3 regions of the Pseudomonas urmiensis genome follow, and region 2 is predicted to be linked to each of the others. Evidence: predicted binding sites of a transcription regulator. Region 2 holds the regulator's gene; each other region holds the start of a gene.
The links. Region 2 encodes FliA, which starts transcription of late flagellar genes. Its sites were predicted from a motif close to CTAAAGTTTNNNNNNNNNNNGCCGNTAA; they were not measured.

Region 1: the regulator FliA is predicted to act here: its motif matches at 1,407-1,434, upstream of motA (flagellar motor stator protein MotA).
Region 3: the regulator FliA is predicted to act here: its motif matches at 1,921-1,948, upstream of HU737_RS16645 (flagellar protein MotY).

The regions. Positions count from the first base shown of each region.
Region 1 is NZ_JABWRE020000002.1:154,603-157,876, forward strand. Features, by position in the region: gene motB (flagellar motor protein MotB) at 1-487, opposite strand, end outside; gene motA (flagellar motor stator protein MotA) at 491-1,342, opposite strand; gene HU737_RS25875 (HDOD domain-containing protein) at 1,473-3,008, shown strand; gene rhdA (thiosulfate sulfurtransferase) at 3,056-3,274, shown strand, end outside.
Region 2 is NZ_JABWRE020000001.1:928,368-931,641, reverse strand. Features, by position in the region: gene HU737_RS04265 (chemotaxis protein CheA) at 1-415, opposite strand, end outside; gene HU737_RS04260 (protein phosphatase CheZ) at 428-1,216, opposite strand; gene HU737_RS04255 (chemotaxis response regulator CheY) at 1,235-1,609, opposite strand; gene fliA (RNA polymerase sigma factor FliA) at 1,714-2,454, opposite strand; gene fleN (flagellar synthesis regulator FleN) at 2,451-3,274, opposite strand, start outside.
Region 3 is NZ_JABWRE020000001.1:3,690,813-3,694,086, forward strand. Features, by position in the region: gene HU737_RS16640 (argininosuccinate synthase) at 1-670, opposite strand, end outside; gene HU737_RS16645 (flagellar protein MotY) at 937-1,884, opposite strand; gene pyrC (dihydroorotase) at 2,015-3,061, shown strand; gene rnt (ribonuclease T) at 3,118-3,274, shown strand, end outside.

The DNA.
Region 1 (3,274 bases), on a different contig from region 2:
CGGCATCCATGATCTGGATGCGCAGGCCGTCCTGGGTGATCTCGAACAGGATCTGGTCCTTGAACTTCTGCAGCTGCGGGTTTTCCTCGACCTTGTTCTGCAACTCTTGCAGGAGCAGGTTCAAACGCTCCTTCTCGACCTGCTCGGCCATGGTCTCGACCTGGTCCTTGTCCAACTGAATGCTGGTGTCAGGGGTCGGCTCGGACTTTTCTTCTGGGTTGATGGTCTTTTCTGGCGCCAGCTGCGGCGAGCCGCCCAGGTCGATGACGTAGGGCGTGCCGCTTTCAGAGAAGCCAATCGGATCCTTGAAGTAGCCGGCAATGGCGATCTTCTGCTCAGGTGTGGCGGTCGACAGCAACCACAGCACCAGGAAGAACGCCATCATCGCCGTGGCGAAGTCGGCGAAGGCGATCTTCCAGGCGCCGCCGTGGTGCCCGCCACCAAAGCGCTTGACGCGCTTGATGATTATCGGCTGATTGTTTTCCATGACTCAGCGACCGCGAACCGCTTGTTCCAGCTCGGCGAAGCTCGGACGGTGCTTGGGATAGAGCACCTTGCGCCCGAATTCGACGGCCAGCGATGGCGGCATGCCAGAGGCCGAAGCAACCAGCGAAGCCTTGATCGCCTCGTACAGGTTGACCTCTTCCTTGGCGTCGTGCGCCAGGCAGGTGGCCAGGGGGCCGAAGAAGCCGTAGGCAGCCAGAATACCGAAGAAGGTACCGACCAGTGCCGCACCCACGTGCAGGCCGATCGAGGCCTGGTCGCCTTCACCCAGCGAGGCCATGGTCACGACGATACCCAGTACCGCGGCGACGATACCGAAACCAGGCATGCCGTCGGCGATGCCGGTCACCGCATGGGAGGGGTGATCGAGTTCTTCCTTCATGCTCAGCAGCTCCATGTCGAACAAGCCTTCGAGCTCGTGCGGGGCCATGTTGCCGGTGGACATGATGCGCAGGTAATCGCAGATGAACGCGGTCATGCGCTCATCACCCAGCACTGCAGGGTATTTAGCGAAGATCGGGCTGGCCGCAGCGTCTTCGATATCGCTCTCGATTGCCATCATGCCTTCACGACGGCTCTTGTTGAGGATCTCGTAAACCAGGCCAAGCACCTCCAGATAGAAGGTGTGGGAGAAGCGCGAGCCGAACATCTTCATCGACTTCTTGATCACATGCATGGTCATGTAACCAGGGTTGGCCTGCAGGAACGCGCCAAAGGCCGCACCGCCGATGATCAGCACTTCGAACGGCTGGATCAGCGCCGCGATCTTGCCGTGGGAGAGTACGTAGCCGCCGAGCACGCTCGCGAATACGACGATGATGCCGATAATTTTAGCCATAGGTTCAAAGCACTTGCTGTCGTGGTCAGGGTCGGGGACGGGAGCTTTAAAACTCTTCTTCTACTTATCGGCAGAACTGCGCCAGACTATAGCCACTCAAAGCGAAAAGCCAGTTTGGACTGATGTCAAAATGCCAATTGAAGCCAAGGTACCAGGTCAGATTCCGCGCACCCTCGATGGCTGGATAAAGCTGCTCGACAGCGTCCGCCTGCCGGTGCCGAAAGAAAGCCACGACCGTGTTTTAGCCGCAATCAATGACAGCCGTAGGTCCCTGCGCGAAATCGCCGAACTGATGCAGGACAGCCCGGCCCTGGTGCTTTGCGTGATGCGTGAGGCCAATCATCCAGCCAATGCCAGCCAGGCCGAGCCCGCCGAAAGCCTTGAGGTGGCCGTCAACCGCCTGGGCCTGGAGCGTACCGCCCAGTTGCTGACGCGCCTGCCCGCGCTGCCGGGCGACGACATCCCACCAGTGCTGCGCCAATTTCTACTGATCAGCCAACACGCCTCGCAGCAGGCCAGCGGCCTGTTCGCCAGCCGCCTGGCTCGACTGTGGCAGGAAATCCACTGGGGTAGCCTGTTGTTCCTGTCGCCGCTGTGGCCATTGGCCCTGAGCCACCCCAAGCTGCTGGACGCCTGGGAGCTGCGGGTGATCCACAAGGGTGAAGATGCCACCGAAGTCGAACAGGAGCTGTTCGGGGTCCGCATCATGGAGTTGTGCCAAGCCGTTGCCAGTCACTGGCGCCTGCCCGAGTGGGTGACCCAGGGCTATCGCTTGCTGACCAGCGAACGCGAGTTGCTCGCCCAAGTACTGAACATCGCCCGCGAACCCGACAGCCTCACCCAGCAACACCGGCTGGATGAAGAGCCCGGCCTGCGCCGCTGGTTCAACCAGCCGGCCAACACCGTGCTACTGGCCAACGGCCTGGCCCTGGCCGCCCAGGTTGGCTGGGACAACCCGCACCTGCTGCGCTGGCAATTGCTGACTGCGCTGTATTTGCAAACCAGCCTCGATGACGTGCAGCAGCAGGTCCACCAACAAGCGGCGGCCAGCGCCCGCCACCATGCGCGCCACGCCCTGTTCCACCCAGCCGAAGCGCTGATCTGGCCGTGGCAGCAACGCCGGCCGCACCCCGACATGCTCACCCCGCCGCCGCCGCCCAGTGAAGACCTGGTCCGCTGGCGTAAGCTGTGCAGTGAACTGTTGGCCCAGCCAAGCCCTTTCAGCAACGCCGTGCACCTGGCTAGCCAGGCCTGCGAAGCGCTGTTGGCCTGCGGCATGCAGCGGATCATGCTACTGATGCACGATAAGCCCAATGACGCTTTGCTCGTGCAACAAGCGGCTGGTTTGCCCAGTGAAGCCGCAGCCCTGAACTTGCCAGTAGCCCAAAACAAACTGTTACAGCGCTTGACCAGTCAGGCCGGACAGCTGCGCCTGACCCCGGACAACCATGCGCAGTTTTCTGCCCTGCTGCCCGCAGCACTACGCGCGTTGTTCCGCAGCGAGCACCTACTGCTGCGCTCGCTGGCCGTCGATGGCCAGGTACTGATGCTGATGATTGCCGACCAGGGCGGTAAGCCGCTGGCTGATGTCGGTGTGCAAGCCTTTGGCAAAACCGCGCAGTGCGTAGAGCGTGCCCTGGCCACCTTCAGCAAGCCCAATCGTTAAGCCTTACGCTACAATCGCCCCCTCACGTTCCACCCTGGAGACTGTGGATGACTGACTTTTCCGGCTTGCCGCTGGTGATCGAACCGGCTGACTTGCTGTCGCGCCTGGATTCGCCACAGCTGATCCTGGTCGATCTGACCAGTGCCAACCGTTATGGCAGCGGGCACATTCCCGGCGCTCGCTTCGTCGACCCCAAGCGCACTCAGCTTGGCCAGCCGCCGGCCCCCGGCCTGCTGCCGGCACGTGCCGACCTGGAAAAACTGTTC
Region 2 (3,274 bases):
CGACTGTCGCCACGGGCTCAGCGGCGCCGGGCTCAGCCAGACGCGACAAGGCCGCCAACAGCTCAGGCGTGGCCGGGGTGACTTCGCTACGCTCGCGAACCTGGCCGAACATGCTGTTGACCGTGTCCAGCGCTTCGAGGACCACGTCCATCAGCTCGGCGTCGACCCGACGTTCACCTTTGCGCAGGATGTCGAAGACGTTCTCCGCGATATGGCAGCACTCCACCAGCTCATTGAGCTGAAGGAAGCCGGCGCCCCCTTTTACAGTGTGAAAACCGCGGAAAATTGCATTGAGCAAGTCGGCATCATCCGGTCGGCTTTCCAGCTCGACCAATTGCTCGGACAGTTGCTCAAGAATTTCGCCGGCTTCTACCAGGAAATCCTGAAGGATTTCTTCATCGGCGCCGAAGCTCATTAAACGTGCTCCCTAAAAACCCAGGCTGGACAGCAGATCATCGACATCGTCCTGACCGGACACGACGTCTTCACGCTTATCGGCATGAATCTGCGGACCTTCACCCCGAGTCGGATGTTTTTCTTGATCTTTTTCAGCGCGCAGCTGTTGGTGGTCATGTTCGATACCGGCGAAGCGGTCGACTTGACTGGCCATCAGCACGAGCTTGAGCAGATTGCTTTCTACTTCGGTGACCAACGCGGTGACGCGCTTGATCACCTGCCCGGTCAGGTCTTGGTAGTCCTGAGCCAGGAGAATGTCGTTCAGATGCCCGGAGACCTTGCGGTTCCCTTCAGCGCTGTGCGTCAGGAAACTGTCGACCCGCTTGACCAACTCGCGAAATTCCGGCGCGGCCACTTCGCGGCGCATGAAGCGCTGCCAGTCAGCGCTCAGCGCCTGGGCTTCGCTGGCTAGATCGTTGAGCACCGGGGTGCTCTGTTCGACCAGGTCCATGGTGCGGTTGGCGGCGCCCTCGGTCAGCTTGACCACGTAGGACAAGCGCTCGGTGGCATCGGTGATCTGCGAGACTTCCTCGGCCTGCGGCATGGCCGGGTCGATCTGGAAGCTGACGATCGCGCTGTGCAGCTCGCGGGTGAGTTTGCCGACTTCCTGATACAGGCCGCGGTCGCGCGTCTGGTTAAGCTGATGGATCAGCTGCACCGCGTCGCCAAACCGGCCGCGCTCAAGGCTCTCGACCAGTTCCTGGGCATGCTTCTTCAGGGTCGTTTCGAACTCACCCAGAGACGTGTTGTTTGACTCCATGGCGCCCCCTGGCGTGACTTAGCCGTTCACGCGTTCGAAGATCTTTTCGATCTTTTCTTTGAGCACCTGGGCTGTGAAAGGCTTGACCACATAGCCATTGACGCCGGCCTGGGCCGCTTCAATGATCTGGTCGCGCTTGGCTTCGGCAGTGACCATCAACACCGGCATGCCCTTGAGGCGCTCGTCGGCCCGCACCTGGCGCAGCAGGTCGATCCCGCTCATGCCCGGCATGTTCCAGTCGGTCACCAGAAAGTCGAAGTGCTCGCTGTGCAGCATCGGCAGCGCGGTGACGCCGTCATCGGCTTCCTTGACGTTGGTGAAGCCCAGATCACGCAACAGATTCTTGATGATCCGCCGCATCGTCGAGAAGTCGTCAACGATGAGGATTTTCATGTCTTTGTTCAAGTAGACCTCCAAGCAGTCTTAAACGCGCTCGGCCCCCGAGCGCGCATTCAATCAATTCAGTACAACGTGAAAACGACTGCAGCGAACCCCGGTTACCGCGCCCGCCATTCACCCAAGCGACTGCGCAGACGCGCCGCGCACTGGCTATGCAACTGGCTGACACGCGACTCGCTGACCCCCAGCACCTCACCAATTTCCTTGAGGTTCAGCTCTTCGTCGTAGTACAGCGCCAGCACCAGGCGCTCACGCTCCGGCAGATTGGCGATCGCATCGGTCAGCGCGGCCTGGAAGCGCTCGTCTTCAAGGTCACGCGACGGCTCGATCTGGCCGCTGGCTCCATCCTCGTGCAGGCCTTCATGTTCGCCGTCCTGCAACAGGTCGTCGAAACTGAACAGGCGGCTGCCCAGGGTATCGTTCAAAATCCCGTAGTAATCATCGAGACTCAATTGGAGTTCGGCAGCAACCTCGTGATCTTTAGCGTCGCGACCGGTTCTTGCTTCAACGGCGCGCATCGCGTCGCTGACCATGCGGGTGTTGCGGTGCACCGAACGCGGCGCCCAATCGCCCTTGCGCACCTCATCGAGCATGGCGCCACGGATGCGGATGCCGGCGTAGGTTTCGAAGCTAGCGCCCTTGCTGGCGTCGTATTTATTGGCCACTTCCAACAGGCCAATCATGCCTGCCTGGATCAGGTCTTCGACCTGCACATTGGCCGGCAGACGCGCCAGCAGGTGATAAGCGATGCGCTTGACCAGCGGCGCGTAGCGCTCGATCAACTCATACTGGGCATCTTTGGACGCCTTGCTGTACATCTTGAAACCGCTTGCACTCATAGGACGGGTCCCGCGCTGGTGGGCTGCACCAGTCGCTCGACGAAAAACTCCAGGTGCCCACGCGGGTTGGCAGGCAACGGCCAGCTGTCGACCTTCTGCGCAATGGCCTTGAATGCCAATGCACACTTGGACCGTGGGAAGGCCTCATAGACCGCGCGCTGCTTCTGCACCGCCTTGCGCACACACTCGTCGTACGGCACGGCGCCGACGTATTGTAGGGCGACGTCAAGGAAGCGATCCGTGACCTTGGTCAACTTGGCGAACAGGTTGCGCCCTTCCTGCGGGCTCTGCGCCATGTTGGCCAGGACGCGGAAACGATTCATGCCGTAGTCGCGATTGAGCAGCTTGATCAGCGCGTAGGCGTCGGTGATCGACGTAGGCTCATCGCACACCACCAGCAGCACTTCCTGGGCGGCGCGCACGAAGCTCACCACCGAGTCGCCGATGCCGGCAGCGGTGTCGATCACCAGCACATCGAGGTTGTCGCCAATCTCGCTGAACGCCTGGATCAGGCCCGCGTGCTGTGCTGGCTGCAGGTGGACCATGCTCTGGGTGCCGGAGGCGGCGGGGACGATGCGCACGCCACCTGGCCCCTGCAGCAGCACATCGCGCAGCTCGCAGCGGCCTTCGATAACGTCAGCCAGAGTGCGCTTGGGCGTCAGCCCCAGCAGCACGTCGACATTGGCCAGGCCCAGGTCGGCGTCCAGCAGCATGACGCGACGACCCAGCTCGGCCAACGCCAGGGACAGGTTCACTGAAACGTTAGTCTTGCCGACGCCACCTTTGCCACCGGTCACGGCGATCACCTGTACGGGATGCA
Region 3 (3,274 bases), 2.8 Mb from region 2:
GCTCGATGTAGGTTGCCTGGTCTGGTGCGTTCTCTGGCGAGACGCTCCAACGCCACATGTCTTCTTCGTGCTCGGTCCAGGTATCTTCCAGGACACCGCCTTCGTAGGAGATGTGCAGCAGGTTGGCGTCCATCGAGTACGGCGATTTTTTCTTGCCGTGGCGCTCGATCGGGATGCCGTGCTTCTCGGCGTAGTCCATCAGTTTTTCGCGGGACAGCAAGTCCCACTCACGCCATGGGGCGATGACCTTGACACCAGGCTTGAGCGCATAGGCACCCAGCTCGAAGCGCACCTGGTCGTTGCCTTTACCGGTAGCGCCGTGGGAGATAGCGTCGGCGCCGGTTTCGTTGGCGATTTCGATCAAGCGCTTGGCAATCAGCGGACGAGCGATGGAAGTACCCAGCAGGTACTCGCCTTCGTAGACGGTGTTGGCGCGGAACATCGGGAATACGAAGTCACGCACGAATTCTTCGCGCAGGTCGTCGATGTAGATTTCTTTCACGCCCATCGCCTGAGCCTTGGCGCGGGCCGGTTCGACCTCCTCGCCCTGCCCCAGGTCAGCGGTGAAGGTCACCACTTCGCAGTTGTAGGTATCCTGCAGCCACTTGAGAATCACCGAAGTATCAAGGCCGCCGGAATACGCCAGTACGACCTTATTTACGTCCGCCATGCCATCACTCCACGGGGTTGTACGGAAAGCGATTGATTCTACCGGCGTCAGTGACAAATTTACAGTGGGGCGACAGCTTCTGACGACAAAGCGACAGGAACTGTCGACGGCGCGACTAGTGAACAGGTGGCGGTTTTAGCGGTGACTGGCGCGGGGGCCGCTTTGCGACCCTTTCGCGGGCGAGCCCGCTCCTACAGGCGTTGCGGCGCGCTCAGGTTCAGCGCTGAAGCTGAGCAATGGTCTGGTCGCGACCCTTGGGATGTCGATCAGAGTTGTTTGGCGGCAGGCGCAGCAGCGGGCGCTGAAGTCGGAGCCGGCGCAGCAGGTGCCTGCTCAACAGGCTTCTCGACCGGTTTCTCAATCGGTGCAACCCGATCCAGCTCAATGTTCACCCGACGGTTACGCGCACGATTGGCGGCGCTGTTGTTCTTGGCCAGCGGATACCGCTCGCCATGGAATCGCACGGTGATCTGTTCTTCGGGCACGCCATGCGCCTTCAGGTAGTCAGCTACCGCCAGGGCGCGGCGCCGCGAATTTTCCCGATTGGTCAGGCGATTGCCGCTGTTGTCGGAGTGGCCGTTGAGCTCGATGTGATTTACCGACGGGTCTGCCTTGAGGTAATCGAGGATCACATCCAGTCGCGCCCGAGCATTGCTGTCCAGATCGACCCCGGCCGGGAAACCGACTTGGGTCTGGCGAATCTGGTCGTAGTTCATTGGCAGCAACTTACCGGCACACGCCTGATAATCGCTGTAGGCCTTGGCGAAGCTTACCGGCAGTACTCGCACTTCCATGGCCCGGCCGCCTTCGCCGGTGTAGTTGCGCACCACCGTGCTGCGCCCATCGAGCAGGCCATTGATCAGACGACTGGCCTGGCCCTGGGACGAGGTGAACAGCACGCCGGTACGCGCCATACGCACGGCGCCCAGGTTGATATCGCCACGCCCAGGCTGCCAGGGCGCCGCTGCAGCGAGCAAAGTGGCCGAACCCGCTCCCAACACGTTGCTGTTGGAACGCAGCCGGAAGGTCGGCTGCTCGCCGGCGCGCCGCACGAACTCGCCGCTGCCAAAGCCTTCGATCGGCTGGACCAATCGGCACTCGAACTGGTCACCCTCGACCGTCCAGGCGATGTTCTCCATCCGAGTCTGGAAGGTCAGTGCACCGGCCGGCAGGCTGGCAAACAGAGTGAACAGGGCTAGGTAACGCTGGCGCACGGGCGGCTCCACAAATTCTGACGGCTTACCTGCAGGCTATCGGTCGGCTGGCGGAAAACTTGATAGCCGTGCTCGTCCAAGGGTTTTCCGGTAGCATTCACCCTTGAGTTCGACCCGCCTGGAATTCCCAATGTCCGACCGCCTGACCCTCCTGCGTCCCGACGACTGGCACATCCATCTGCGCGATGGTGCCGTCTTGCCTCACACCGTTGGTGACGTGGCGCGCACCTTCGCCCGTGCCATCATCATGCCCAACCTGGTCCCGCCGGTGCGCGACGCCGCCGAGGCTGACGCCTACCGCCAGCGCATCCTTGCCGCTCGTCCGGCAGGCAGCCGCTTCGAGCCGCTGATGGTGCTGTACCTCACCGACCGCACCAGCCCTGACGACATCCGCGCGGCCAAGGCCAGTGGCTTCGTGTACGCCGCCAAGCTCTACCCGGCTGGCGCCACGACCAACTCCGATTCCGGCGTGACCAGCATCGATAACATCTTCCCGGCTATCGAAGCCTTGGCCGAAACCGGCATGCCATTGCTGGTACACGGCGAAGTGACCCGTGCCGAGATCGACGTGTTCGACCGCGAGAAACGCTTCATCGACGAGCACATGCGTCGTCTGGTCGAGCGCTTCCCGACGCTCAAGGTGGTGTTCGAGCACATCACCACGGCCGATGCTGCGCAGTTCGTCACTGAGGCCCCAGCCAACGTTGGCGCGACCATTACCGCCCAGCACCTGTTGTACAACCGCAACCACATGCTGGTCGGCGGTATTCGTCCGCATTTCTACTGCCTGCCGATCCTCAAGCGCAACACCCATCAGGTGGCGCTGCTGGACGCCGCTACCAGTGGCAATCCCAAGTTCTTCCTCGGCACCGACTCGGCGCCGCACGCCCAGCATGCCAAGGAAGCCGCCTGTGGCTGCGCCGGTTGCTACACCGCCTATGCGGCAATCGAGATGTACGCCGAGGCGTTTGAGCAGCGCAACGCGCTGGACAAGCTCGAAGGCTTTGCCAGCCTGCACGGCCCCGCCTTCTACGGCCTGCCGGCGAACACCGACACCATTACCCTGGTCCGCGAAGAGTGGACTGCGCCAAGCAGCCTGCCGTTTGGCGACAACACTGTGATTCCGCTGCGCGCCGGTGAAAAACTGCGCTGGCGCCTGCTGGAGGAAAACGCGTGAGCGAAGATCTGTACGAAGACGACCAGGAAGGTCAAACCGGCGGTCCTCGCCACCCGATGGCCGAGCGCTTCCGGGGTTACCTGCCAGTAGTGGTGGATGTCGAGACTGGCGGCTTCAACAGCGCCACCGACGCGCTGCTGGAGATCGCCGCAGTTACCATCGGCATGGATGAGAAGGGCTTCCTGTTCCCGGAGCACACCTATTTCTTCCGCG